DNA from 4 places in the Paenibacillus sp. FSL R7-0313 genome. Region 4 is predicted to be linked to each of the others. Evidence: predicted binding sites of a transcription regulator. Region 4 holds the regulator's gene; each other region holds the start of a gene.
The links. The regulator Rex, encoded in region 4, represses fermentation and respiration genes when NADH is low (regulators of the CRP and FNR family bind a similar motif). The targets are predictions, from matches to a motif close to TTGTGAAATATTTCACAA.

Region 1: a site for Rex is predicted at 1,987-2,004, ahead of NSQ38_RS07585 (formate/nitrite transporter family protein). Genes of this name have one in related genera too.
Region 2: a site for Rex is predicted at 3,670-3,687, ahead of NSQ38_RS20775 (cytochrome ubiquinol oxidase subunit I). Genes of this name have one in related genera too.
Region 3: a site for Rex is predicted at 4,363-4,380, ahead of adhE (bifunctional acetaldehyde-CoA/alcohol dehydrogenase). Genes of this name have one in related genera too.

Annotation. Positions count from the first base shown of each region.
Region 1 is NZ_CP150219.1:1,715,837-1,723,655, forward strand. Features, by position in the region: gene NSQ38_RS07580 (FAD-dependent oxidoreductase) at 387-1,748, shown strand; gene NSQ38_RS07585 (formate/nitrite transporter family protein) at 2,111-2,962, shown strand; gene NSQ38_RS07590 (molybdopterin oxidoreductase family protein) at 3,411-5,474, shown strand; gene NSQ38_RS07595 (MFS transporter) at 5,666-6,889, shown strand; gene NSQ38_RS07600 (response regulator) at 7,167-7,819, shown strand, end outside.
Region 2 is NZ_CP150219.1:4,784,213-4,792,031, forward strand. Features, by position in the region: gene cydD (thiol reductant ABC exporter subunit CydD) at 1-1,145, opposite strand, end outside; gene NSQ38_RS20770 (cytochrome d ubiquinol oxidase subunit II) at 1,160-2,173, opposite strand; gene NSQ38_RS20775 (cytochrome ubiquinol oxidase subunit I) at 2,173-3,537, opposite strand; gene NSQ38_RS20780 (MFS transporter) at 3,964-5,358, opposite strand; gene NSQ38_RS20785 (LysR family transcriptional regulator) at 5,468-6,343, shown strand; gene NSQ38_RS20790 (GNAT family N-acetyltransferase) at 6,374-6,940, shown strand; gene NSQ38_RS20795 (hypothetical protein) at 7,028-7,819, opposite strand, start outside.
Region 3 is NZ_CP150219.1:3,621,813-3,629,631, reverse strand. Features, by position in the region: gene pflB (formate C-acetyltransferase) at 1-689, opposite strand, end outside; gene adhE (bifunctional acetaldehyde-CoA/alcohol dehydrogenase) at 1,670-4,282, opposite strand; gene NSQ38_RS15910 (Crp/Fnr family transcriptional regulator) at 4,713-5,429, shown strand; gene NSQ38_RS15905 (hypothetical protein) at 5,517-6,230, opposite strand; gene NSQ38_RS15900 (hypothetical protein) at 6,428-7,159, opposite strand; gene NSQ38_RS15895 (helix-turn-helix domain-containing protein) at 7,351-7,647, opposite strand.
Region 4 is NZ_CP150219.1:3,812,217-3,820,035, reverse strand. Features, by position in the region: gene NSQ38_RS16880 (DUF5590 domain-containing protein) at 132-662, opposite strand; gene NSQ38_RS16875 (amidohydrolase) at 702-2,009, opposite strand; gene NSQ38_RS16870 (redox-sensing transcriptional repressor Rex) at 1,996-2,649, opposite strand; gene dinG (ATP-dependent DNA helicase DinG) at 2,868-5,729, opposite strand; gene NSQ38_RS16860 (tetratricopeptide repeat protein) at 5,871-6,494, opposite strand; gene panD (aspartate 1-decarboxylase) at 6,611-6,994, opposite strand; gene panC (pantoate--beta-alanine ligase) at 6,987-7,819, opposite strand, start outside.

The sequences.
Region 1 (7,819 bases), 2.1 Mb from region 4:
AGCGCTTACGATTTTAAAAATCAACCCTGTAATTAAAATTGAAGCCATTTATTTTTTGTACAAGTAAAACATGAATGCAGGGCACGCTTCTAACTTTATGCGTCCATACAGGGAACGCGGAAGCCTTTGCATAGCATAAATTGACTCGAATCCGGGGAAAATGAAATCAATAAAATGAAGGGAAGAAAGGCTTGAATACATGGGAATCCCCTCTTTCAACAAACTTTTTTTGCTCAACCTATTGCAATGTGAAAAAGATCACATTATAATGAGTGTATAAAGTGAAATAAATCACATACACAGTATTGATTAAGAAGTGAAATATTTCACAAATAAAACAACCTTATATTCAAAACTCATTTATATATTTCGAGGAGGAACTTTTAATGAAAATCGCAGTTATCGGATGTACACACGCAGGGACCGCAGCCATCGTAAACACCGCCAAATTGTACCCGGATGCTACCATCACGGTGTATGAGCGCAATGACAATATCTCCTTCCTATCTTGTGGCATTGCGCTCTACGTAGGTGGAGTTGTGAAAGACCCTGACGGTTTGTTCTATTCTTCGCCTAATCAATTGGCAGATCTCGGCGTTGTAACCAAGATGCTTCATGAAGTTACAGCAGTTGATGCCAAGGGTCATACCCTTCGGGCTAAAAACCTGCAAACCGGGGAAGAATTTGAAGATACGTTTGACAAACTGATCGTGACAACGGGTTCATGGCCTGTCGTTCCGAAACTTGAAGGCATTGAGATGGACAACATTTTACTTTGCAAAAACTACAATCATTCCAACACGATTATTGAAAAAGCCAAAGATGCCAAACGCGTTACCGTTGTGGGTGCAGGATATATCGGCGTTGAACTGGTTGAGGCGTTCCAGATGAACGGCAAGGAAGTTACCCTGATCGACAGTGTGGACCGGATTTTGAACAAATACCTGGACCCTGAATTCACCGATGCAATCGAAGAAACGCTGACTGGACGCGGTATCAAGCTGGCTCTCGGTCAAACGGTACAGAAATTTACTGGAGAGAATGGCAAAGTGACCAAGGTAATCACGTCCAAAGGGGAGTTTGAAACCGATCTGGTTATTCTGTGCATTGGTTTCCGTCCAAATACAGAGCTGCTCAAAGGCCAAGTGGATATGCTGCCGAACGGTGCAATCGTCGTGGATAAATATATGCAAACGAGTCAAAAAGACGTCTTCGCTGCGGGTGATAGCTGTGCTATTCATTACAACCCGACAGGTAAAGCAGCGTACATTCCACTGGCGACTAACGCCGTGCGGATGGGTACACTCGTAGCCCGTAACCTGGTTCGTCCTACGACACCGTATATGGGTACACAAGGCACATCGGGTATCAAAATTTATGAGCAAAATATCGCGGGTACAGGCATGACGGAAATGTCTGCTGCTGAAGAAGGTCTGATTGTGGAAGCTGTCGTACTGGAAGACAGCTACCGTCCGGAATTCATGCCAACGGCTGAAAAACTGTTGCTTAAAGTGGTATATGAGCAGGCAACTCGTCGGATCGTCGGAGCACAGGTGATGTCTCAGGTGGATATGACCCAATCGATTAATACGATCTCGGTCTGCATCCAAAACAACATGACCGTAGATGAGCTGGCCTTCATCGACTTCTTCTTCCAGCCACATTACAACAAACCGTGGAACTTCCTGAACACGGCGGGTCTGCAAGCACTGCCTCCAATAGAAGTAAAAGCACCAGCAATGGTGTAAGGAAGCAGAATAGATGCTTAAACAGAGAGTATAACCAAACAGTATAGGTGACTCAATAGCACGGCTAGGAATCAAAGTAGATAAGTATATAAACATCTGACTCATAAGATGCAAAAAGACTGGCGAACATATCGTCAGTCTTTTTGATATTTGTATGGAGGTACATAGTAACATGCGCATATCTCTTGCTGTCATAGTCATTGAATGACAAATTTAATAACGATTTTTATAAATGAGATTGTGATAATTTGCACAAAGTTTTACGTGGTACCGAGATACAATTGTGATAGGGTTTAAGCGCAAAGTTAAGTGTTTTAGGTTGTTTTCCCAAACGATGAACAATGAAGGAGAGGATGAATGATATGGCAGCAAAAACACCTCTTGAGGTTGCACAATATACGACGCAAACAGGTATGAAAAAGGCTCAATATCCGGTGTCTTCTGTACTGGTGCTCAGTTTTCTGGCAGGGGCTTTTATCGCGCTGGGTTTTCTACTGGATATTCGGGTGATTGCGTCTGCTCCGGCAGAGTGGGGGAGTCTGGTTAATCTGATTGGAGCAGCGGTGTTCCCAGTGGGATTGATCATGGTACTCATCGGTGGTGGCGAGTTGCTGACGGGAAATATGATGGCTGTTCCACTCGCGACGATTGCACGGAAATTATCCGCGGGCAGCATGTTGAAAAATCTAACCTTAGTGACGATTGGCAACTTTGTTGGAGCTTTATTTGTTGCGTACGCGTTTGGACATGTGCTTGGTCTGACCGGAGAGGGTGTATATCTGGCGAAAGTGGTGGATATGGCTGGGCATAAGCTGCATGACGGCTTCCTGCAAGCTTTCATCTCTGGCATCGGCTGTAACTGGCTGGTTGCGCTGGCGGTGTGGTTATCTTATGCATCAGATACGATGAGTGGCAAGGTACTGGGCATTTGGTTTCCAACGATGGCATTTGTGGCCATTGGATTCCAGCACGTTGTGGCCAATATGTTTCTCATCCCAGCAGCAATCTTCGAGGGGTATTATTCATGGGGACAATATGTCATGAATTTCATTCCAGTATGGCTCGGGAATCTGACTGGGGGAGCTCTGTTTGTAGCCGCTGCTTACTGGATGGTGTACCTGCGCCAAGCTGAGCCGAAAGTGAAACCAGAGGTAGCAACATCGATCGAACCTGTGGAGACGGAGGGTAGAGTGATGCTGAGCAAGCAGGCGTAGCGGAATATAGCACTACAATGCATTACTCGATACACGTATATCATATACACATAGAAGTGAATACGATTCTGATCTTGTTCGGTTCATGGCGAATATGCTGTGATGGAGCAGGGCGGGATCGTTTTTTGTATGAGGGACGTTATTGGAGTTTAACGCAAAATAAATTCGCCATGACAAGGTTCGGGGGAACGAAACCTGTTCATGGCGAATTTCGGGAGTGGTCCATGATATGGCATGAGGAGGAAGTGGGGAAACACTAGCCTAATGCCTTGTTTTTAATTTACCCCTGAATTCTGAAGTTGAATCAAACGATAAAACATTTTTTTGAAAATAATTTAAAGCTGCTATAGCGGTTAATATTAGGCGAAAATATACTGTTCTCTTTACGTGATAACCTCGAAGAAGATATGATATAGGGATAGTTTTTTTAAAGAGGGGGAGCCATACGATGATCGATCAGGAGAATGGGGTATTTGCAGCGGTATGCCCGCTCGATTGTCCGGACACTTGTGGTCTGTTGTTACATAAAGAGAACGGTAAAATTGTGAAGGTGGCAGGCAATCCGGATCATCCGATCACCAAGGGTGCCATTTGTAATAAAGTCAGAAATATGACCGAGCGGGTGTATCACCCTGAGCGTCTACAATATCCGATGAAACGTGTAGGAGCCAAAGGGCAAGGTAAGTTCGAACGAATCAGTTGGGATGAAGCAATTCGCGAGATTACGACCAAATTCACTGCATTGTCCGAGACTTACGGCCCGGAGAGCATCCTGCCCTACAGCTTTTACGGTAACATGGGCATTCTCGGCGTAGACGGCATGGACCGACGTTTCTTCAATGCGCTTGGTGCGAGTGTACTGGAGCAGACGATCTGTAATGCGGCCGGGAATACCGGCTGGAAATATACGATGGGCGCCAACCATGGAACGGTGCCGGAAGATACGGAGCATGCGGATCTCATCCTGGTATGGGGCGGGAATATCGTTAGTACGAATATGCACCAGGTTGTTTTGGCGGAGAAAGCCCGCAAGAAAGGCGCCAAGATCGTCGTAATCGACGTTCATCGTAATCGTACCGCCCAGTGGGGCGACTGGTTTATTCCTTTGTATCCGGGCACGGACAGCGCACTGGCGCTAGGATTGATGCATGTGCTGTTCGAACGGGGACTGACGGATGAAGCGTTTATGCAAAAATATACGGTGGGACATGAGGCACTGCGTGATCATGTCCGCAGTTACACCCCTGAACGTGTTGCACGCATTACTGGCGTGCCGGAGGAAACCATTGTCGAGCTGGCCGAACTATACGGCAACGCACAGGCAGCTCATATTCACATCGGCAATGGCCTCCAGCATCATGATAATGGGGGCATGAACGTGCGCAGCGTTGCATGCTTGCCTGCCATCACAGGGCAATGGCTGAAGCAAGGCGGCGGTGCCGTTCGTACCAACGGCTATGCGAGCACGAATAGCGACGCGCTGGAACGTCCGGAGCTGCGGCAGAATCCGGAGCCGCGAGTGGTGAATATGAACCGGATTGGTGAAGCATTGCTGGAAGCAGAGCAGCCGATCCGGGCCATGATGGTCTACTGCAGCAATCCACTGGTGGTGGCGCCGGATACCGAGCGGGTGGAGCGAGGTTTTGCACGGGAGGATCTGTTCACGGTTGTGCATGATCTGTTCATCACGGATACGGCGAAATATGCAGATATCGTATTGCCAGCCACATCTTCCTTTGAAGCGACGGACCTGTACACCTCTTATTGGCATCAGTACGTTCATCTGCAAGAGCCGGTAATTGCACCGATTGGGGAGAGCAAGAGCAATGTGGAACTGTTCTCACTGCTTGGGCAGGCTATGGGGTACGATCCTGCAATCTTCGGAGAAACGCCGGAACAGATGATTGAGTACGCTCTCCAGGACACAGGCAACCCCTACATGAATGGAGTCACGTTGGAGGGACTGAAGCAGCACCGATTCGTGAAGCTGGATATGACGCCACATGCTGCATTTCTGGATCAGCTGCCCACGCCTTCAGGCAAAATTGAATTGTACTCAGAGACAATGGAACAGAGAGGTCTTCCACCGCTCCCTACTTATAGTGCTTTGGTTGAAGGATATGATGGGGAGAATCCGGCTGGACCTGCCGATACGTATCCATTGATGTTCCTATCACCGCCAAACCATAATTTCCTGAACTCCACCTTTGGCAATTCAGCCAAACATCAACGTTTGGAAAAGATGCCTCTATTGCAGATACACCCCGAGGACGCCATCCGTAGAAACGTGGAGGATGGAGATGCAGTGGTCGTATGGAATGATCGTGGGCGCATCGAACTTACTGCCAAGGTAAGTGAAGCCATGTTGCCGGGAACCGTCATAAGCCAAGGCTTATGGTGGGACGGGGACGGCAAGAAGCAGCGAGCGAACTCGCTCACGTCCAACCGGTTGTCTGACATGGGCAACGGAGCCACCTTCTTCTCAGCCACTGTTGAAGTGAAGCGTCAATGAGTGTGCTTGCAGCGTGATTTTTTTGAGGTAAGATGAACAAAGAACAAAATGTAGCAGGATATAAAGAGCAATAAAAAGTAACACTTCCAAAGGCCTTCGCTCTGGCTGGTTATGCCGTCAGGGCTAAGGCTTTTTTTGTTTTGGTATGGTATCACGTTGTGTAGCGTATTAAGGAGAATGAACTAGAGATGATGAGATGGCTGGATAACTATCCAAAAGAAGTGAGAGTATTTCTACTGGCAAGTCTGGTTAACGCAACCGGCAGTGCCTTGATGTGGCCGCTGACCACCATGTATGTGTTTGATGAGCTAGGGCGGACGATGGCTAACGCGGGTTTTGTAATCCTCATTCAGTCCCTGGGTGGCATCTTTGGACAATTGCTTGGAGGTTCATTGTACCATCGGGTGGGCGTGAAGAAGCTGATCATTGGCTCACTGGCGCTTAATGCGTTAGGTTTGTTTGCGCTGCCGTGGATTAGTGCGTACTGGGTCGTATTTATATGTGCTATGGGCTGGATTGGTCTGTTCAGTTCATTGTCGCTGCCAGCGATTCAGGCCTTTATTGGCTTCAGGTTTGCGGAGCGACGCGGTGAATTATTCAATATTATCTATGTAGCGAACAATATCGGGGTGGCGATTGGTACGGCGCTGAGTGGTTTTCTGGCTGACTTTTCCTATCACCTCAGCTTTGTTCTGAACGGGGTGACCTCGGCCGGATTTGCGATTTTCTTCTGGTATTATCTATCGCGAGTCGAACCGGATCAGGGGGAAGTGCATCTGACCAAACGCAGAACCGTTCCCGATGGGCCGGGCGTCTGGGCATTGCTGGGTAATACCCGATTATATCTGTTTATGAGCTTGGGCGTGCTGTTCCTGTTATTCGGCAACTCCATCTGGAACACAGGTGTGTCCCCGTATATCATTTCTGAGGGTATGGAAAAAAGAATGTACGGTCTGCTCTGGACCCTGAACGGGGTGCTGATCTTTGTGGGCCAACCCTTTACCAGCTGGGTGAAACGGACCATGGCCCGTACCTCCACTGCCCAGATGACCGCGAGTGCGGTATTCTATGGCATGGCCTACATTGTCATGATTACCATGTACAGCTATCCAGGCATGGTGCTTGCAATGGTACTTGCCACGTTTGGGGAGATGTTGATCTCCCCTGCAACGCCTGCATTTATTTCTGAGCATGCGGGCAGGGCGGCACCTTTTTACATCGGGATATCGGGTGGGATCGGTGCGGTTGGACGGGTTATCGGGCCCTATGCGATGGGGGTCATGTATGACAAACAAGGACTTATTCCTGTAGCTTGGCTGGCAACAGGCACAGCGGCGATTGCGGTACTTGGTTTTGTACTGCACGCGGTGTTGAACCGCAATCGTGAAGTGAAGGAGTATGGGATGGATACGTAACATTGTAACGTTATTATAATCTTCCCGTACCCCAATGATATTGTAAAATGAAGCGAGGATAACCTTCACCCTTTAGCGGGTGAGGGTTGTATTGTCTTTGCAGGGACCCGCTCCAATAGCCAGCTAGTGAATGATTTTCCCGATGAGATGAGACTGGATTGTTCAGAAATCAGACTTGTTATGCTTCAATTCCATGTCATTCAACGTTCTTCCCTCTATTTGTGCATAATGCCCATATAATAGAATGGAACTGGTTAAAGGCAGGAGGGTGCATACGATGTACAAGGTGTTGTTGGTTGATGATGAATTTATGATCTCGGACGGGATCTCCAGCGTCGTGAACTGGTCCCGATTAGGAACAGAACTGATCGGCATTGCTCAAGATGGATTGGAAGCGCTTGCTTCGATCGAGCGGCAACGTCCGGATATCATTATCTCGGACATTCGCATGCCGGGCATGGATGGATTACAGCTGGTTGAAGCTGTGGCGGAGAAGTATCAGGATATCTCATTTATCATGCTCACGGGTTTTACGGAGTTTGAATATGCGAAGACGGCTATGCATTATGGGGTAAAGCACTATTTGCTCAAGCCCTGTAGTGAAGAGCATCTTGTACAGGCTATTAGTGAATTGGTCAGTGAGAAGCGGGAGTTGACCGATCAGGAGTGTTTTGTGCAGTCGATCCAATATAATCTGGAGCGTGTACTGCCGCATGCCAAGGAATATTTTCTGAAAGAGCTGGTCACCAACAGAACTTACGGCCTCAAGGAATGGAAATATTTCGAGGAATTGTTCGATGTACAATTTCAGGATCAACGTGTGCGATTGCTGTTGGTAGAGATTGAGGGGGATCATGAGTATTTGCACTTGTTCGCGGTGAAGAACATTGCCGAGGATATTTTTCATAATCCGATCTTAAGTACCACGGT
Region 2 (7,819 bases), 970 kb from region 4:
TCAAGTCCAAAGGAATCAGCTGTGTATTGGAATCGAACATCGTTCAGTTCAATGGTTGGTGGCATAGTGATCAACTTGGCACGAGCTGTACGAAGCTCTTCCGTCTTTGCAATTGCATCGATATCGGTTAATTCGCTTTGATCCGATCCATCTTCAGGCTCCGTTTGTGTGCTCTTGATACTTGTTTCCTCAAGCATCTGTTCCACCTTGCGAATGGCCCCGATACTGGTTCGCCCGCTGTGAAAAGCCGTTCCTGTATTCTTCAACAGACTGTAAAACTCAGGAACGAGTAACAACACAAGAAAGGCCGTGTGGAAGCTCATCGATTTGAAAACGAGTAACTGGATAGCCAGTTCAAGCGCAACAATACCAATGCTTAACATCACGATCGATTCCAGCATAAACGTATTTGTAAATGCAATTTTCAAAATGCCCATGGTGGCATCACGATATCCCAGACTGCTGCGTTCAATCTCCTGCTGTTGACGTTTAGCCCGTCCGAATATTTTTAACGTAACAAGCCCTTGAAGCGAATCCAGAAACGTACCGGAAAACTCGGCAAGTTGCGCGTATTTTTCTTCTGATTTGTTTTTCGTTTGGAGCCCAACCAAGATCATGAACAGCGGGATAAACGGTGCCGTAAACAGCATAATCCAGCCTGTGTTGGCGTGCTGCGTAAATGTAACAACCAGAATCAGAATCGGGATCATCGCGGCTTCCATCATACGCGGCATGTACTGACTGAAATAACTGTCGGCTTCATCCACAGCATCCAAAGCAACACTGACCTTTCCTCCCGTCTGTCCACTCAGGGTTGAAGGCATGGAAGCGCGGGTCAGCTTCTGCAATACAGATGCTCGCATATTCGTCTTGGCGCGTGCTGCCATATGCAAGCCCACTTTCCCGTTTCCATACGACAATAGTGCACGTACAGCCATGACAGCCAGCAATAGGCCCAGTAACAGAACCACGGATGAAAAGGAAGCTTTCTCTACAAAGATTCGCTGGACTGCTTCAGCCACCAAGGTGGCCTGACTTATTATAGCTACACCAAGCGCCAGCGATATGATCGCAAGGAGAAGCCTGTTTTTTCGTTGTAAAGACATTTGCTGCGAGATCAGATTGGATTTGGCTCTCCTCTTCATTGAACGCTCCTCCTTTATTTTTTCCCTTTCACATAATCCGCATCAAACAGGAACAGTTTGAAGACCAGAATAAGAGAAGGAATTAACAGGCACAGCCCCCCGATAAACACAACGACTAGTGCAAAACCCATCGCTGGCGGTGTGGCGCTGCTCTGAATGGTGATGAATGGATCAAGAATATAAGGATATTGCCCAATCCCGTAAGCAAAAAAGGCTGTAAGAAATTGCAGCATGATGCATATAAAAGCCAATCCGTAACGCCGTCCGTTATATAACAGCCACATGGCAATCATGAAAAACGCAACGGAAAGCGCCAGCAGCCACCATAAATCCATCATATTTTGAAAATGACGCTCATTGTGTTGACCCAAATATATAAATGCAGTCAGCGCGAGAATAATGGTCGGTGTGCTCCAGAACAAAGCATAGTTCCGCATCAGCTTCAATGCCGAATGGTCCTCTGCCCGAGAAGCGTAAAATGTGAGAAATGATCCGCTAATGAACAATACGGACACGATGGCTAGACCAACGATGCTCCACGATAATGGATTCGTAAATAGTGCCCAGTAATCCAGGGAAACGGTATCCCCCTGCTTCAAAATAAAGCCACCTTCAGACAGGGTCAGTGCCACTGACAATGACGCTGGAATTAGCAACCCTGTGGCTCCATATAAGAACAAATACACGATACTTTTTTTGGAACCATAATTTTCGAAAGCATAGAACGACCCACGAATAGCAAGTAAAATGACGGCTATACTTCCCGGAACAAGCAGCGCGGAGCCATAATAGTAAGCGGTATCCGGGAAAAATCCAACGATGCCAATATAGAAAAAGACAAAAAATACATTGGTGATCTCCCAGACCGGTGATAGATAACGGGAGATCAGACGATTAATCAGGTGATCCTGCTTTGTCAGGCGTGCATAAAAGGCGAAGAAACCTGCTCCAAAATCAATAGAAGCTACAATAAGATAGCCGTACAAGAACAGCCAGAGTACGGATATACCAATCAATTCATAACTCATCAGGCCTGATCCCCTTTCTTGGCTGATTGATCATGCTTCTCCTTCAACCATTTCTCCATCTCGAGTTCAGCAGGATTGTTATTGAACAACCGTCTCAGTACGACGACACACATAACGCCGAGCACGATGTATAGAAGCAAGAACACGAAAAATAAAATTCTTACACTTGGTGAAGAAGTAGCGGCCTCTTCCACTCGCATATAACCTCGGATGATCCATGGCTGCCGCCCGATCTCTGCATAAAACCAGCCCATCTCAACAGCCAGAAAAGCGAGCGGTGCACTGAGTGCAACCATACGAAGCATCCACTTGTTAAACTGATTACGTTTCTTCCAAAACACAAACACGAAGTACAAACTTGATATAGCGAGTAGAGCAAAACCTATTCCAGCCATTAGATCAAACAAATAATGCACAAGTAATGGTGGATGTTCATCTGGTGGAAATTCGTTCAGCCCGGTTACCTCGGCGTTAAAGTCTCCAAAAGCAAGGAAGCTGAGCACTTTGGGCAAATGAAGTGCGCCTATAATTTCATGTTCAGCATTCAGCCATCCTAATAAAATCAAATCCGCTCCGCTTTCTGTCTCGAAATGCCACTCGGCAGCTGCGAGCTTCTCCGGCTGATGCTCAGCCAAAAACTTGGCAGATACATCTCCAGCTAAGGAATTTAATAAACTGAAGACCAGCACAACCGCCATCATGAGGTTCAAGCCTTTTTTGTGATAGGCCGACACCCCTTTTCTCAGCATCGCAAAGGCTGCTATTCCTGCTAACAAAGCAGCTCCTGTCAGATAAGCCGAGCTTAATACATGAAATACTTTGGAGAACGTTGCCGTATTCAGCATCGCTTGTACAGGATTCACTGCCAAGAATTGACCTGCTTCCATGACAAAGCCTTCAGGCTGGTTCATGAATCCGTTCACTGTTGTAATAAAAACAGCAGACATGCCTGCCCCGGCAACAACCGGTATAGTCAGCATCCAGTGAATATACGGATTTTTGAACCGATCCCATGTGTACAAGTAGATGCCCAGGAATATCGCTTCAAAAAAGAATGCGAATACTTCCATAAATAGTGGCAGTGCAATAACATTTCCGGCCAATTTCATAAAATTCGGCCACACCAAGGCCAATTGCAGCGATATCGCTGTACCTGTCACCACACCAACTGCCACAGATATGACAAATCCTCTGGACCACCTCTTTGCCATAAGTATGTAATGGTGATCTTTCTTCCGAATGCCGATGAACTCTGCAATAGCAATCATCAAAGGTACACCGACACCAAGCGTTGCAAAAATAACATGGAATCCGAGTGTCAAACCAGTCACCAGCCTGCTCCATAACACCGTATCAATAGCCATTCTTTATGTTGCCTCCTTTCAAACTCTGTTGATTTTTAGTAGTGATAAACTCTTGCTTATGATCAGGTCTGCTACTCACTGGTTGCATTTAATATCAGTTTAGGACGTTCCTGTAATTCGTGTGTTTAGGATAAGAGAAAAATTTCACAAAGTACACTACAACGATATCTTGCCACATGTACTTTGCGATTACTCCTGTTGATTCCTGATATTAAATGCATAGAAAATGCTATGCGAGACCTAATAATCAAAATTATTATATCTTTATTTTTACCTAATTCAATCAAAGTCACGTCTTCTACCCTAAACGTTCAAGAAAGGATCAACTCTTTCTGACAACTTGGTGAAAAACAAAAAATACACCCAATGGAGCTATTGATTCATTGGGTGTAAACGTGGTATTGCAAGGTGGATTCACTATTTTATTTACTTGCTTACTTGCTCTGGAATCACCGCATCTGCCTCGCGACGTACGCTCATGATGATCAGTGATGCAGCTAATACCGTAAGGATGATTCCAAGCATCTGAAATCCTGTCACATTGAATGTATCTCCCATAACAATACCAATCAATAACGATGATATGATGGTCCCCAGGTAGCGGGATGTATTAAAAATCCCCGATGAAACACCTATCATTTCTTTGGGTGTGCTTTTGAACAGAGCAGCTTGCATGCCAACCGCGTTTAGACCGTTACTTATGCCAAATAAAGCTAAGGCAACAATGACAGCAAAGATTGGAGAAGTTTCATTCATGAAAACGATGAATACAGAGCCAATGGTCATTAACCAAGCGGATACGATTAAAGCTGGCCGTGATCCCGATCTGTCAATCCAGCGCCCTGCGATCGGAGCAATAATGACTGAACATAACCCCAAAGCTAGCATGCTCATTCCTGTATGAACTTCGTTGAGATGACGTACCTGTTTCAAATACGTAGGAACTCCAAAAAAAAGTGCGTAAAACAGGATGTTTACCAGCATGTATTGCACATTCACCCAAGTCATCTCGGGATATGTGGCAAACGTTCGCAGTGGGATGAAAGGCGTGGCTGCTTTTAATTCATGTCGGATGAACATGACAAGTGTGATTAACCCGATCCCTCCTGTCAGCAGATGCCATGTTGAAATATCTCCTGTGGAATTTACTGAAAGTAAACCGATGAGCAGAGCTACCAAGGCTACCGTAAACATCAGAATACCTGGTGCATCAACTAACGCAAGCCATTGCCGAATGGCCATGTGCCCAGGGATAGAGGAAGATTGCTCGTCCTTCGGGATTGTTTTCCGGGCGAACCAAAAGCTTGCCAAGACAAACGGAATATTAACGAAGAATATGCTGTGCCAGTCCCACCAATGAATCAAAACTCCACCAATAAAAGGTCCAATTGCAGCCGCTCCAGAAAGGAATATCGCCAAGGTGGACAAGGCGGAGGCTTGTTTTTCAGTCACGTTAATTCTGACAATCGCCATTCCGACGGCTACCATCATGCTTGTGCCAATCGATTGAACGATCCGGAATACGATGAGCCACGTAAAACTGGGAGACCACGGAGCTAGCATGGACGATACAAAAACAATAACAAGACCCATGAGGAAGATCTTCCTGCGGCCAAACAAATCACTACACTTGCCCATGACGGGTTGAGCAACAGCACTGGCAATGTAAAATGATAAAATGATCCACGAAACGGCTGTAAAACCAAGTTGGTACACTTGTTGTAGCCTGGAGATTGCCACCGAAATCATGGAGGAATTCAACGGATTCAACATAATTCCGAGTCCAACAGCTAACATCAATCCTTTATTTCGAACATTCATCGGTGCATCACTCCTTCTTCTGCTGTCATCTTACTAGAAAGTATTCATTTATTCCAACGCATTGTATGTTATGATTTGATGAACTTGAAGGAATGAAGGGATGTTGCATATGGAGCTTCTTCAACTAAAATATTTCCTGACGGTGGCCCGATGCGAACATGTTACGGAAGCTGCGGGAAAGCTGCATGTTACGCAATCCTCTCTGAGCAAAACGATACAACGATTAGAGGAAGACCTGGGAGTTCCTTTATTTGATCGAATCGGGAGAAAGCTGCGACTAAACGATTTTGGAAGAACATTTCTTCGCCGAACTGAAAAAGCCTTATTTGAATTGGAACAGGGACAACGGGAAATAGGCGACCTCTCCAACAAAGATCAGGGTACATTGCAATTGGCGGTGACTACGGCCAGTACTTTGCCAGGTATACTACGAGAATTTCGCAAAAATCAACCGGACATTCAGTTCCATGTGCAAATGGTTTCGTTAGAGAACATGTCCAGACTTCTACATCGAGGCGAGGTGGACTTTTGTCTCTCCTCCCCTCCGATTGAAGGTGAAGATATTGAATGTCAGATACTATATGACGACCCGATCGTAGTTGCTGTTCCTATGGATCATCGATATGCAGAACGAAGCAGCATTCAACTAGCCGAGCTTAAGGACGAATCGTTTGTTGGGGTAAAACAAGGCTATGGTGTTCGTGATATGGTGGATTCCATATGTCAATCCGTTGGTTTCCTACCGAAATATGTATATGAAGGTGACGAACCTGCAAGATTAACAGCCCTTGTTGAAGCGGAGATCGGTCTTGCTTTTATACCTAGCACAGCCAGAAACCCGCATGAGCGCATTAGATATCTTCAGGTAGATGAACACAGACTTGTTCGGGAAATTGCTCTACTTTCGCACAAAAACAGATATATTTCCAAAGCCGCTTTAGAGTTTCGCAGCGTGGTTATGGACTATTTCAGTGCTATGCCATGAGCATAAATTCAATCCAGAGGAGATGTCGTTTTGAAATTAAAAGCTGAAAAATTTGATCATATTTCAGAGACAGAACGATTAATAATCAGACCATTACAGAAAGACGATTATGAGAATTGGTTGAATGAATTTGAAAACCGCTTGCCCTCCCAGCACCGCCATGATAAAGGGAAAATGGATATGAGTGAATGTACACTGGATTGGTTTCATGATCTGGTGGATCGGCACCAGGAGTTAGCGCGTACAGATACCGTTTATGTATTTGGTGTCTTTAGAAAGGAAGATGGCACACATCTGGGTATGGTTGATATTGCAACCTTGGCGAGAGATGATTTTCAATGGGGAAGCTTTGGATATACGATCCATAATCAGTATTGGCGAAAAGGTTATGGCAAAGAAGCTGTGAATGAGGCTCTTCATATTGCATTCGAACATTTGAAATTCCACCGTATAGAAGCCCATATCAATTTGGATAATACCCCTTCTGTGAAGTTAGCTGAAAGCGTTGGTATGGAGTTTGAATGTGTACGTAAAGGTTTCATACACGAAAATGATGAGTGGACCGATCATTTGGTTTATTACAAAAATTTTAATTAAACGACTCCACCGATAATCCAAAGAGCGAACAAAGCACTTTCGTGCCCTGTTCGCTCTTCTTCATGCATCCGTATCGATTCCTTCGCCTTACTCGCCCAAGCTGTTCCAGAAAGATTGGAACGCACCTTTCTCAACTTCGAGAAATGCCGGAACATTACCGTAACGCACCAGACCTTCACCAAACAGAACCAGTGGAACCTGTGTTTTATCTTCCAAGGTGAGATAGATCATCTTGCGATCTTCTTTGCCGTAGAGGTTCTCTTCCAATTCCGGACTCGTTGCAATTGGTTTGGCAGCAGATAACGCAGAGATGAAACTTTCCAGTGATTCATCCGCTGCTAACGGCTGAAACTGCTGCTTTCCGTTGTTCCAGCTATCAAACGTCTCCCATTGTGCCGAGGCAACGTTACCTTCGAGATGCAGCTTACCGATCAGGTCGGCACCCGTACCAATGGTGATCCCGTTGTTCTTGTCGAATAGTTGTGCATACACTTGACCATCGATCTCGGTGTAAGACATGATGCGGAAGTCCTTATCGTAGCCATTCACCGCATAGATGTCTGCTTCGCCAATGTTGGAAGCAAGCTCTGTGTATTTATCCTGACCACTCAGCTCATCGATGCCGCCAGTTGTTGTGCCAAGCTTCTCGCCACGCAGGTCGAGTGCATTTGCACCTTCAAGCAATGTTGGAGACTGTGTATAGATGTTCCCTCCATATACAACCAGTTGCATCATATCTGCCATCGCGCCTTTCCCCTGTGAATCCGGCAGCTCCATCTTCGGAATCACAATCGGATCAAACGACGCGCCTGGAGTCACCTCTGCCACCTGAGGAGTTGGTGCGTCTGGTCCATTGAATTGCTGCCATACACTCGGCGC
Region 3 (7,819 bases), 190 kb from region 4:
TGCAATGCACGAATCTGCTCAGACAATTCTTCCCGCAGACGAATGACATCTTCATCAATGACATCAACTTCAAGTGCGTTCAATTCGCCTTTTTTGTTACGAATCAGGAAGTCTACCCCGTACAAAGCTACACGACGATAGTCACCGATGATCCGGCCACGGCCATACGCATCTGGAAGACCTGTAATAATCCCTGCTTTACGCGCTGCACGCATATCGGAAGTATAAGCATCGAATACACCTTGGTTATGAGTTTTGCGAATGTTCGTAAATATATCAATGACACCTTGAGGCAATTCGAAGCCGTATGCTTCACATGCATCAATCATCATCCGGATTCCGCCTGTTGGTTGAATGGAACGTTTGAACGGAGCATCAGTCTGAACGCCGACAATCTGCTCTTTGGATTGATCCAGATAACCGGGTTGGTGAGAAACAATAGTCGCTGGTGTGTTCACATCAACGTCAAGGACACCGCCGTTATCCCGTTCTTTTTTGGTCAGATCAGATACGATCTCCCACAATTCCTTGGTATTCTGGGTTGCACCTGCGAGAAATGCTTCGTCACCGTAATACGGAGACAAGTTGTTTGCCAGAAAATCATTCACATCTACGGATTTGGTCCATGTTCCTTTGGTAAAGTTTCTCCAGCCTGTTTGTTGTTTGACATCTTTTTCAATCACCGACATCTTAATCCCTCCACTAATTTGGATTTCTGGACACATAACATATTGCTTCATTCGTAGCATTGTGTGCCCAGAGCCGCGATTAATGTGAATTGTTTCACATAAAACCGGAACATGTTCTCTCTACTTGGGAACCGGAACCGCGGGATGAATGTTTTTCTTACATTTTCAGTATACGACTTGGGGCTTTCATCATCTGTGATTTTTGTCACAAAGTCAGTGAACTAACTCACTCCACCTGCGCTTTGTCCCATTGAACCCGGTAAATTCACACTTAGCCACTGCGCGGGCAGAACAACTTCCGATCGCTGTTCATTATTTAAATTTACTGAAAAAGCGTATGAACCATAGATGATGTACACTGGCCACTACAAGGAGAGAATGACCTTCCGATCGCTGTTATCCCCGGATTTTTTGATTCACTTTTTCAAAGGTGAAAATCCGTTGATAAAGGCGACCGCTCCGCTTCTTCAGGTTTTTTCTCTCCTCTCCGTTATCGTGTACATTAGGTAGTTCTACTAATAAAACAATAAAATTCAATATTTATTTCGAAGACGCAAGCTTCGCTTTTTCAGGTTATTTCTGCCATCTCCGTCTTTGTGTGAACATCTGGCTCAAACGGCCACATCACGGATTCCGTGTAACCTCTTTAAGAACCTTTGCTCCTCCATGTTCGGAGCAAAACAAGACTTAGAATAAATCCTGAAAAACAGGTGCTTCGCTCTTCTGTTTTTCTGCCCTTTTCTTTATTGTGTGAACATCTGGCTCAAACGGCCACATCACGAATTCCGTGCCACCTCTTTAGAACCCTTTTGCTCCTCTATGCTCGGAGCAAATCAAATCTTAAAATAAATCCTGAAAAACAGAGGCTTCACTCTTCTGTTTTTCTGCCCTCTCGTTATTGTGTGAAAGACGGCAATCGGGGCTCCCCTCTCGGGGAACCCTGATCTTCTTGCCGTAAGGCATGCTTCGTTCTAAGTTTATTATTCAAACTTTCCGTAGAAAGCGTTGCGGTATACATCAGCCAGTTCAGTTACCAGCGGCAACTTCGGATTGGCGGTTGTACATTGGTCTTCAAAGGCACGGTCTGCCAGATAATCTACATGTGCTTCAAAGTCTTTGGCATCAAATCCGATTTCCTGGAACGATTCTTCAATGCCCAATGTTTTGTTCAGTTTGCGAATCGCATTGATGAGACTGGTTACGCCTTCTTCTGTCGTGCGAGCAGGCAATCCCAAGATACGGGCGATTTCGGCATATCGCTCATCCGCTACAAAGTGCGAATATTTCGGGAACGATGCAAATTTGGTCGGTTTTTTCGCGTTGTATCGAATGACGTGTGGCATCAGGATTGCATTGGTGCGTCCGTGTGCGGTGTGGTACTGACCGCCCCATTTGTGCGCCAAGCTGTGGTTAATGCCCAGGAATGCGTTGGCAAATGCCATACCGGCAATTGTGGAAGCATTATGCATTTTCTCACGTGCCAGTTTGTCGCCTTGCAGTGCCGATTGCTCCAGGTATTGGAACACCAGTTGAATGGCTTTGATCGCAAGTCCATCTGTGTAATCATTTGCCATAACAGACACATATGCTTCAATCGCATGCGTCAGTACGTCCATACCTGTATCCGCAACCGCCGTTTTAGGCAGGGAGTATACGAATTCCGGATCGACAATCGCTACGTCTGGTGTCAGCTCATAGTCGGCCAATGGATATTTGGTGTTACCTTGATTTTTATCTGTAATAACAGCGAACGATGTCACTTCAGAACCTGTACCCGATGTTGTTGGGATCGCTACAAATTTCGCTTTTACACCGAGACGTGGATATTTGTAGATCCGTTTGCGGATATCCATGAATTTCTGTTTCAGGTCATTGAAGTCCGTGTCCGGATATTCATAGAACAACCACATGGCTTTGGCAGCATCCATCGGTGATCCACCGCCAAGTGCGATAATGCAGTCCGGTTGGAAACGGCGCATCATTTCTGTTCCGCGATCTACCGTCGTTGTGGACGGATCGGGCTCTACATCGGAGAATACTTCGATCGCTACCGGCATTTGACGTTGACGCAGATAGTGCTCTACTTTTTCCACATATCCAAGCTTCACCATCATCGCATCCGTAATAATCGCCACACGTGTGATGTCAGGCATTTTGGCAAGGTACTGTGTTGCCCCTTTTTCGAAATAGACTTTGTTCGGCACTTTGAACCATTGCATATTCACGGTACGGCGAGCCACCCTTTTCACATTGATTAAGTTCACAGCGGTTACGTTGGAAGAAGTCGAGTTACGTCCGTATGATCCGCATCCCAGTGTCAATGATGGCATATTCGTGTTGTAGATATCCCCGATGGCACCGTGTGTGGATGGTGAGTTCACAATAATCCGTCCAGTTTGCAGACGATCTGCGAATTTGCCGATCACTTCTTCATTTGTGGAGTGGATAACCGAGGAGTGACCCATGCCGCCAAAAGCAACCACTTCTGCCGCACGCTCAATGCCCTCTGCTGCCGTTTTGACTTTGTAACAAGCCAGTACCGGGCTTAATTTCTCAGCCGACAATGGGAATTTGGTACCCACCCCTTCAATCTCGGCCACGAGAATTTTGGTGCCTGCTGGAACTTCAATACCGCACAATTTCGCAATGCTTACCGCAGATTGACCAACAATCGCCGGGTTCACCGCACATTTCTCGGCATTAATCGCACCTGCTGTCAATTTTGCTGCTTCATCTTTGTTAACAAAGTAACAGCCATTCGCAATCATTTTTTTCTTCACTTGATCGAAGATCGGTTCTTCAATGATGACCGCTTGTTCGGAAGCACAGATCATGCCGTTATCGAAAGATTTGGACAGGATCAAATCCGTCACTGCCTGATTGATATCTGCGCTTTTCTCGATAAAGCAAGGAACGTTACCCGGTCCTACGCCCAGTGCAGGTTTACCACAGCTATACGCTGCACGTACCATACCTGATCCGCCTGTTGCCAGAATGAGAGCCACATCATTGTGATTCATCAGTTCGTTTGTACGATCCATGGAAGGATCATCAATCCACTGAATACAATCTGCTGGTGCACCATGTTTCACAGCCGCTTCCAGCAAGATTTTGGCAGCTTCCCGGCTACAATTCTGTGCAGATGGGTGGAAACCAAAGATGATCGGGTTACGCGTCTTGATGGAGATCAGTGCTTTAAACATCGTTGTTGATGTTGGATTGGTTACTGGTGTAATACCCATGATGATACCAACCGGCTCCGCAATTTTCTGGAAGCTCTCATATTCGTTATCTTCAATCACACCTACGGTTTTGTCATACTTAATGCTGTGGTACACATATTCTGTTGCAAATATATTTTTGGTGATTTTATCCTCATACACTCCGCGGCCTGTTTCTTCTACGGCCATCTTGGCGAGCATCATGTGTTTATCCAGACCCGCAAGCGCCATTGCTTGCACAATCCGGTCAATCTGCTTTTGGTCCATCTTCATGAATGCGGCGTGTGCTTTATTCGCTTTGTCAATTAACGTTTGAATATACTGACCTGCTGTCGGTTCTTTTGCTGGGGCGACTTCGTTCTTTACAGCCATCTCCCTCATCCTCCTAAAGGTTCGTATTAGTTTGTCTCTCTCGTTTACATTCACATCGTAACATGACAATAAACTTAATTATGTGATTTTTTTCACAAAGTATAACAAATTTAATTTAAGTTTTGTAGTGTCCTTCATACGACCATTTTCACTTCATATTTAAAATATAGGGCTGTAAAATTCATCGTCTCCATTAAAAGTGAATTTAATCACAATGTTTGAAATTTCGTCATTTTTGCCTCCTTTCCTTCCCCCTCAAACGGTAAGATTAGGTATATACTGAACTTAAAAATTGAACCACCGCAATTTGTACCGTCCTTCCTCCCGGCCGAGATGACCCTGATCAGGACGGCAACGGTTTGCGGCGAACCTCGGAGGCTACTGCTTATTACAGAAGGTCGTCCGATGGACATAAAGGGGAGATAGACTTATGAGAGAACTAACCACTGTACTGGAAAAGCGCGGTAATACCAACTGTTTCTCGGAAGCAAATTTCAACCATCTGCTGGTTACCATGAAAGATAGAACTTATCCGGAAGGTACACATCTGTACTGGGAAGGCGACATCTCTGACAAACTTTATTATATGAAACGGGGTCGTGCCCAGATCACCAAATCCACGGATGAAGGCAAGGAACTGATCATGTACATGTATCAATCCGGTGATATGATTGGGCAGGCTGATCCCTTCTTTGGCTCTAAACACAGCTTCTCAGCGGAAGTATTAGAGGACAGTGAGATCGGTGTACTGGAGCATAAAGACCTGGAGATGTTAATCTGCCAGCATTGTGACTTCGCGATCGACTTTATGAAATGGATGGGCATCCACCACCGGTTGACACAGACCAAATTCCGGGATCTCATGTTATACGGTAAACCGGGTGCACTCTGCTCCACCCTCATTCGGTTATCGAATTCGTATGGTGAGCCTCATGGAGAGCATGTCATTATTCACAAAAAAATTACCCACACGGATCTGTCCAATATGATTGGAGCCACTCGTGAAAGTGTAAACCGCATGTTAAGCGACCTGCGTAAGAAAGATGCGATTGAATACGACAATGGCATGATTGTTATCAAAGATCTGAAGATGCTGCAAGGGATCTGTCACTGTGAGCTTTGCCCGAACGAGATCTGTCGTATTTAATATTTGACTATGCTAATCGGATAATGCTTATATATTTAATGAAAAAAAGCCCAGTTCTCTAAAAAGAGATTGGGCTTCTTGGTATGCTTAGGATGCATTGGTCAATTCAAGTTTCACCGCATCACGTGGATTCAATTTCATGTCCAGACCATTTTCCATTAATTCTTTGTCATTCACCATAATCACCCACCGCTCATTCATACGAGGCGTGACATTCTCGACCGAAACGACAAATTTGTTGTTCTCCGACATTCTTACAATGCCGCTGGACTTCAACACATCGCGAACTGTGCACTCTTGAACGTAGACGCCGGCATATTGACGATTAAGGGTTGGCATAATGTTTCCACCGCTAACCTTGAGTAACGTTGTCTGATATGCAACGCCATCCCCCCCACTGTCAGCGGCTTTCACGTAAATGATTACTTCATCTTTGGCATGAAGCTCCATGTCCCAATCTTGCTGCTCAATATCCTTGCCATTTAATTTGACAGCCCAGCTCAGCGAAGAATCCAGAGAAACTTCTCCGACGGATTGAATCCGTTTGCCATCTGCCGTAAAATCTACCAGTCCGCTATTAAGTAATGCTTTTTTGAGTGTCAAACCCTCACTAAAATCTCGCTTAATGGACTTTGTTGCATCAGGCAAAAATGTACTGCCATCTACAGCCACTGTAATTGTATTCGCTGTTTCTGTCTCCTTGACAATTGGCTGCTCAGAAGGCTGTGTCTCACTACAACCAGCCAAGATCGCCAGTAGGAGCAAACATACACCTATGTAACCGGGGATTTTCTTCATCATGTAGGTAACACCACCCTGCGTAAAATCATTCACCCTGTTGTCCATAACCTCTATTATGGCACAACTTTCGGCAAAAAAAAGTGTCAAAGCCGTTACTTTTATAGGGTGTCCCCTCCAAATAGGGCTTGTACAAGAAAGAGAGCCTGCACACAGGCTCTCCAATCTAATTCATTTTTATGTTCGAATTGGTTACGTTATCACTGGACACTAGCCTGCATGTATGTCCGTCCTCCATCGCCATCTTTCAGATATGGATTAAGCCCGAAGAACTGCTCCTCAGATACGTATACACCCGTCATCAATCGCCCTTCAAGCAATCCACCGTCCACCTGCACGCAACATGAAGGTGCGTCTACATACTCCTGATACAACGGAATCTGCCCATATTGTTGATGGACCTTGAATACCTTGCCTTGCTCATGCAAAGGCCGTTCCGAGAAATAGGTAGGCACAATATAACGGGCAATGACATCCAGTTCCTGCACGCTATAAAAGGGTTCATCACCAAGCCATGGTGCAAACATTCGAATCTTCTCATATTGAGACCAGACAACCGCCTGAATCAGCATTTCTGCCTGAACCAACCGACCTTCTCCCACATCCAGAACCAACCGTTTACCATGGATGGTTTCCTCCATCTGAGAAGTCGTTGAATCAGGTTGTCCCAGCTCACATCCGATACACTTCCAGCCCCTGGACGTTTGAATCCATTTTTGCAGCACCGCCGGAGCTAATCTCGGACCATCGCTGTTCACAGAATGCGTATTCACTTCGGCAAGATCATCCTTAACCGAACGGGAATATGCTGTGCGCTTAAACAACTCCGCAGCTTTTTTGTAAATCAGATGTACCTGAATGGATGCGCTCTCAAGTTCTGCAATATCTTTTTTGCCGTAGCGTACTTCACGGGATAAGCTTTCTTCTCTCATGACAAGTGGGCCTCCTTCGCTCCGGCCGTCTGTGGCCATTTTCTATAGATTATACTACAACTCATGACAACTTGTGCATAGCCCAAGAGAAAAACGCCGATCCACGTTATACTTAAGACAAAAACCCCTGATTTCCACGGAAATCAGGAGTCTATGTCATTCATGCAACGAAAGTGGGTGATACTTATACGTTAGTCAACCCACTTCTCAGCCCAGTCTTGAATTTGATTCATGACAGGCTGGAGCGCTCTACCTTTATCCGTCAGTTCATATTCAATACGAACCGGCGTCTCGGGATAGACGTGACGAACCAGAATACCTTCACTCTCCAGATCTTTCATCCGTTCGGATAACATCTTGTCACTCATGGACGGGATCAAATTGGAGATATCCTTGAATCGCTTCGAACCACTCATCAATGTTTGAATAATTAAACCATTCCAGCGTTTGCCCAAAAAAGAAAACGCCGTCTCAAAACGCGGACACATCCGCAAGTCTTGACCTTCCACATTAATCACCTCTTTAGAGATCACTCAAATCAACTTACATTTTGTTAGTATATTTCATAATAACATATTTAAGCTTCAAAGAAAACGTCTGCAACTAAAAAGTTTAAATTTTAGAAGCATAACATCCAAAATGGATCATACATCCCAGTAT
Region 4 (7,819 bases):
TGAATAAATTATTAATTTTAACTATTTAAATTATTTAAGTTTACGGGCAACACAAAGAACCGGTTCAGTCGGATATCCGTCTGCCGGTTCTTTTGTTTCATTCATTCTCTAGCTATGTCACTCTATTTGTTCTAGCTGTTCGGGAGTGTGTAGACCAGGTCCACCTGTTCTCCGTTGCTAAAACGATAAAAACGATAGTGGTTATGCGTACCGTCTTTATAATACACTTGCCACACATATATTCCATTCACAACTCCGGGCATGATTCGCTTAATCTCGCCGGCAGGAACTTCAGAACTGAAGCGATTGCGGATCTGCGCTTCGGACATGCCATTCTGCAGCAGCTCACTGTGTACAGCGTTTGCACCCTTAGCCGGTTGATTGTTTGCATCGAATTTAACCCAGACCATAACATCCTGGTTATCCTTGTTTTTGCCGATCAGGGTCCAGTAGATGTTGTCAGAGCCTTCTTTGTCTCCCCAGATGTACTTGCGCAATTCATCATAGGATGTAATGCCCAGTTGCTCCTGTGCTGCCTGTATTGCGAGCGCTTCTTCCTTGCGCTGGTCCTGCGTGACATGGACGTAATAACGCTGAAGTCCAAACAGAATCAGAACCAGTGCAAGCAGCGAAATCCATATCCACTTCTTTTTTTTCTTCAAAAGCCGAACTTCCTTTCCCTATGATGCTCTATCCTGCAATTAACGAGCAAGCAGACCATCAAATGCCAATTGAGACTCACGCAAAATGCGCTCTTCATCCAGCGTCAGACATTCGCCATGTTTCACCACTTGTTTCCCATCCACCCATACGTGCTCAACATCTTTGGCAGAAGCCGAGTAGATCGTATGTGAGATCAGGTCTGTATGTGGATAGAAATGTGCCTGTTCAATGTCCAAGGCGATAAAATCAGCCTTCATGCCGACCTGGAGTGCTCCGGTATTGTTCAAGAAGATTGATTTGGCACCATATGACGTTCCGAGTAGTAACGCTTCGCCTGCTGGCACTGCCGTCGGGTCACCAGATACACCTTTGTGGATCAATGCAGCCAGTCTCATTTCCTCGAACATATCCAGGTTGTTGTTACTTGCTGGTCCGTCAGTTCCGAGTGAAACGGTAACTCCTGCTTTCAGCAACGCAGGTACACGCGCAACACCGGAAGCGAGTTTCAGGTTACTTCCCGGGTTATGGGATACAGCCACATCATGACGGGCCAGAATCTCAATCTCTTCGTCATTCAGATGCACCGCATGTGCAACCAGGGATGGACGGGAGAAAAAGCCCAGTTTCTCCAGATGTGCTACAGGACGCAGTCCATAATCAGCCACGTTCTGCTCGACTTCACGAAGCGTTTCCGACATATGTGTATGAAGAGGAAGGTTTAGGTCGTTCGCGACCTGTACAAGCTTCTCTATGTAGTCAGGAGGGCATGTATATGGTGCGTGTGGCGAGATTACGGTTGTAATGCGACCATCTGCCTGTCCATTCCACTCACGTGCAAACGCTGCCGACTCCTCCAGCTTCCGCAGTTGCTCTTCTTCCGAGCACAGCCCGATTACACCACGTGCCAGTGCTGCTCTAACGCCGGATTGCTCCACAACTTTGGCAACTTGATCCATGTGATCGTACATGTCCAGGAAAGCTGTAGTTCCGCCTTTCAACATTTCAAGCACCGATAGCGAAGTTCCCCAATATACGTCTTCTGAAGTCATTTTCGCTTCCATCGGCCACATTTTTTCCTGCAACCATACTTGCAACGCAAGATCGTCTCCGTGCCCTCTGAGTAACGACATTGCTGCATGACCATGCGTATTGATCAGACCCGGCAGGAAGAACAATCCTTTTCCATCCACTTTGGTACAATTTTCGTCTCCATCCGGCAATGTCTCACCAATATGCACAATCTTGTCATTCTCAACAACCATGTATCCTTGAACAACGTTCCATGTTGTGCCGCCTTCATTAACGGCAAATTTGCCGTTGTGAATTACCCATCTATTTGTTGTCATCTTCCTCGTCGTCCTTTCCAGTCTCCAAGTAATAGGCCAAACTAAGCAGATCCGTTGTAAAGTCAGCATGGTGAATGCGGATATGCGGCGGTGTTTTTAGAATTGTTGGTGCAAAATTAAGGATCGCTTCAATTCCCGATTCAATAAGCTGATCGGCTACATTTTGGGCTTCCGTATCCGGAACCGTAATAATACCGATGCGGATGTTATCCGTTTTAACCGCTTCCGTCAATTCATTCATTGGTTTTACCGTCAAACTGTTGATTTGACTACCAATCTTCGGTCCATATGCATCAAATACAGCAACAATCTTCATGTTGTCTTTCAGATATGCGTTGTAGTTGGACAAGGCCTGTCCGAGGTTACCCGCACCTACCAGAGCTACATTAATTTGCTGATCGATTTTGAGAATGTGACGAATTTTCTCGATCAAATAGGATACATCATACCCGATCCCTTTACGACCAAAATCACCGAAGTAAGCCAGGTCTTTACGAATTTGGGCCGGATTCAGATCCAGCCTTTGTCCAAGCTCTTGAGAAGAAACAGTAGCCACCTCACGCTGGTGCAACTCGCTCAAATAGCGCAAGTATACAGGCAGACGTCGTACCACCGCTTCCGAAATTTTATCCGATTTCATTCTTGCTCCCCCTTACCAAGGCCACGATAAAATAATAGATGAAAAGATGAGCATTCTGTATAAACTCAATGATAGACGTGACATTTTATACAGAATGCTCCTTGTAATTTAGGTTATAAGTTCTTACGTGCAACTGCTTTAATCGGATACGGAAATATCTAATAAAGTTTAACGCCAAACGATAGTGTCATGCAATGATATAACGAACAAAACAACCATTATTCTTGTTCATTAGCAGGTTTTTCCAACCACTCGGTGATTCGTGGAACCATCTGCTCCGTGAGCATATGCTCCATTTTGGGACCTGGTAATGAATATAAAAAGAATTTACCATAGTACGCTTCAATCACACGTGTATCATAAACAATGACAATTCCTCTGTCCTTTGCTGTACGCACCAATCGGCCAAATCCCTGCTTGAAACGAATGACCGCTTGTGGCACGGACAGTTTCATGAACGGATTTTTCTTCTGTTCCTGAAGCAACTCACTCTTGGCTTCCACCAACGGATGATTCGGCGGCTGGAAAGGCAGTCGCACTATAGCGAGACAGGTCAGAGCCTCTCCCGGGATATCTACACCCTCCCAGAAGCTGCTTGTGCCCAGAAGTACTGTTGCTTTGGCATCTTGGAACCTGCGAGTCAATTTGGAACGACTTCCACTATCAACGCCTTGACCAAGCAACGAGATGTCGTTGCCAGACAGCGCCTCTTTCAGTGGATCATAGACCTGTCGCAACATCTTGTATGAAGTAAACAGAACCATCATGCGTCCACGCGTAGCAATTGCCGTCTCTGCGAGTGATTGCACCAGCATATTAACAAAGTGCGCATCACCCACACTGCCCTTCACACTCGGGAAATCACGCGGAATCACCAGAAGTGCCTGATCGCGATAGTTGAAAGGTGATGGCAGCATTGATGTTAACAACCGATTATTCTCGGAAGCTTCCTGCAAGCCAAGCTGCTCAATCATGAACTGGAATGACTTATCTACCGAAAGCGTAGCTGATGTAAGCACAACACTTTTCTTTTTATCAAAAAACAAATCCTTAAGTTGTGCACTGACATCTACAGGTACGGCATACAGCTGGAGAGATTTGCTGCGGAACTGGCCGCTGGCTTCCATCCAGTACACCGTTTTGGCGTCATCCATACGCATGAAGAAACGTAGATTCTCCTTCAATGTGGTCAGATCTTTCAGTAATCCTGTAATGTCCGTGATCAGACTATCCGATTGATAATCATCCTGATCCTCTTTCACTTCAAGCAGCAATTTGTCCCCTTTGCGAACCAAATCGCCCAGAGTCACATAGATCTGGTTCTCCAGATCCTGCAACTCCTGCCATTTTGCAGGTTTCTGAGATGCTTTCAGACGCAGTGAAAATTGCCCCGTCTCGCCCGGTGAAGCATCACTTCGTTCAGGCAACAGACCAAACAAGGCATCGCTCATACGATCCCACAGTTCCTTGACCTCAAGAGCGAGCGGGAACATCTGGTCCACCATGGAGCCCCATTGCACCGAATTTTCATGCCCGGATAACTGCGAACGAAGCATAGGCAGCTGACCATTACGACTGTCTTTAAACAGGCGGGTCAGTGTATGAACCAAAGTGAAATATTTCATATGCATTCCAAGATGTTTACCAGCGACATCCTCCAGATGATGTGCCTCATCGATTACAAGACTCTCATAGGCTGGCAGCAGCTGATGCGCGGCTTTCACATCCGTAAATAATTTGGAGTGATTGGTGATTACGATATCAGACAACCCTGCCTCATGTTTGGCACGATGGTAGAAACATTTACGGAACCATGGACAGGATCTTCCCAGACATGATTCGGATTCGCTCTGTACCGTCTCCCAGAAGTCCCCTCCGCGTCCGCTAAGGTTAAGTTCCTCATCATCTCCGGTTTCAGTCTGCGTAAGCCAGACGATCATCTGAGCGGCTGTGAAATAATCCTCTTTAGGTGTGGCGAATTCACGTTTATTGATTTTGTGTTCAAATTTGCGCAGGCACAGGTAATGTCCACGTCCTTTGAATACAGCAGCCTTAAACGGGAACGGAACCACTTGAGTCAGCATCGGAATGTCCCGCTCTCTCAATTGCTCCTGCAGATTGATCGTATGCGTGCTGACCATAACTTTCTGTTCTTGTTTCACACTTTCGTAAATAGCAGGCAACAGATACCCTAGAGATTTGCCGGTACCCGTTCCAGCTTCGATCAAGAGATGTTTCTCTTCATCCAGGGCTTGCCTTACACTGCTGAACATCTGAGTCTGCGCTTCACGCTCTTCGTAATGATCCAGTGTATCCTTCAGGTTCTCCCGAACCTGGTCCATAAACTGTTCGAAGCTTACACCATCAAGGGGGTTAGCCTCCCGCTCATCGCGTGGTGCACCAATGTCGGTCCAATCACTTACATTAAGAGCAAGCTGACGATAATAGGTATGTCCGTCCAGATCCTGAATCGGCTCTGCTTCCTTCTCACTGCGCATCCCGTCCAAAAACCAGCCCAAGTCACTGTCTTCTGGTGCAAACAGGTCACTGAGGCGCTGAATCGTTATGAGCGGTAATTCCTTTAACTCATCCAGACACTTGAGCAGCACATAGGCTGTCGCCAGTGCATCACTGTCTGCCTGGTGAGGGCGATCATGTTGAAATCCAAATTCGGAAGACACATAACCGAGTTGATAAGAACCCAGTGATGGGAATGTAATCTTCAGAAAATCAATCGTGTCCAGAATACGGCCAGTGAACGGCAAATAACCGCAACGGTCAAGAGCATTCTGCAAAAAGTGAAAATCAAAGGCAACGTTGTGTCCAACAAGCACCACATCATTAAGCAGCGGAACCATCTCCATCATCATCTCTTCGAGTGAAGGAGCGTCCGCTACATCTTCATCGGTAATACCCGTCAACCCCGAAATAAACGGGGGAATCGGCACACCAGGGTTCACATAAGAACTATATATTTGAGTTATGCTGTAGTCATGATCTATGATGGCAAGTCCGGCCTGTATAATCTCACCGTCGGACTGCGTGCCGGTTGTTTCGAAATCCAATACGGCAAATTTCATTGCAATGTACGGTCCCTTCCATTCCAGTCTATGTTACAGCATAGCAAAAAAAAGGGGATTTGAAAATTAACTGACAAAAAAGCGGTGTCCCCGCCGCTATGCCAAAGGAGGGAACACCGTTTTTTGTCGCCGAATTCCCGCTTAATGAAGGGTCGTCAGCTGATTAGCATATTGCAATTTTCCCCTGTTCAACCTGCAAGCTTCCATGTTGTACAGTGGTTCGGTCAATGTCGGGTCATACTGAAGGGCCTGTGCAAAGAGTGAACATGCAGCTTCGGGATTCGCAAGCTTGGCTTGAATACAGCCCAGGGCGTTACATACAAGCCCTTTTAAGCGAGGTGAACCCTTAAGGTACATGATCTGCTGCAAATGTGTCCCGGCTTCCGCCATTTGTTCCAGATTCAGATACGCGAGCGCCAGGTAAAAGCGAGTCAATGCACTCTCCGGATGGTCGGTCACAACCCGGGAGAACTGCGTGATCGCCTGCGGATACATTTGTAGTTTGAAATAGCCCTGACCTCGACTGAAACATTCCAGATGGAGTTCAGGCAGAGCGGTAACAGCTTCCTGTTCCGGTTCAAGGGAAGCAGGCTTATCCATCTCCCGCTCCCTCACCTGGCTCATCTTTTCTTCAAACATCAGCCATTCATCCAGCATTCCGTCACTCATCCGCTTAAGCAAATTCCACTTTTGCAGCAATTCTTGTTTGTTCAGGCCTTCAGCGGAAGGATAGCTCTTGATAATTTCATCTAACATGTCGTTCATTTCTGCGAAAACATGCTGGAACATCGATGCATCCCACCCTTGAAAAAATGGATTAGTGCAGTGACCTGTACTCATTTTTTGCTTCAAGGGCCGATTTCATTCTCCTTACCAGTCGATTACATAATTGTTGCGTGGACTTCCTGTTTCATCGTTTGTACAGGTTTATTCTGTCCATCTACAAATACAACGGTTGGTTTGTGAGTATTTGCCTCTTCTTGCGACATCATGGCATAAGAAATGATAATGACGTTATCTCCAGGCTGCACCAGCCGTGCAGCTGCGCCGTTAAGACATATGACCCCGCTCCCGCGCGGTCCTGGAATCACATAAGTTTCCAGACGTGCACCATTGTTGTTGTTCACAATTTGCACTTTCTCGTTTTCCATCAAGTCGGATGTTTCCATCAAGTCTTCATCTATGGTAATGCTGCCCACATAGTTCAAGTTGGCTTCCGTTACCGTAGCCCGGTGGATTTTGGATTTCATCAGTGTTCTAAACATGGGACAGTACCTCCGATTTTTGCAACCTTATATTGTCAATCAATCTTGTTTTTCCGAATTTCACCGCAAGTGCAATGAGCAGATCATCACGTCCTTGAACTTCCTCCTGATCTGCGAGCGGCTCCAGACTTGGAAAAGCCTGAATCTCGGCGTAGTCGATAACGGCAAGCGGTGAGCTTGCAATCTGCTCGCGCAGAATACGACGGATATCTGCAGCGTTTATAGCTGCACCTGTATCTGCGGCTTCCTGAGCTGCACGCAGTGCCTTCGACAGAACCAATGCCTGTGTACGCTGTTCTGCGCTAAGATAGACATTTCGTGAACTGAGGGCAAGCCCATCCTCTTCGCGAACAATCGGACAGGGTACAATTTCTACAGGCATATTCAAATCATTCACCATCTGTTGAATGACCGCAACCTGCTGAGCGTCTTTCATTCCAAAAAATGCACGCTGTGGCTGTACGATGTTAAACAGTTTGGAGACTACGGTCGTTACCCCGTCAAAATGCCCCGGACGGGAAGCGCCACATAGGCGCTCCGTCAGTTTTGAGACCGATACGGTCGTTTGTGTTGCCTGTGGATACATCTCTTCAACAGAGGGAATAAATACGATATCTACTCCTTGTGAGCGTGCTGTTTCCACATCTCTGGCTTCATCCCGCGGATAGCTGTCAAAATCTTCATTAGGGCCAAATTGAATCGGATTAACAAATATGCTTAATACCACGATATCGCTCTGTTTTCTTGCTGCCTGCATCAAGCTTGCATGACCTTGATGAAGATAACCCATTGTCGGTACCAGACCTACAACGGACGCACTGGACC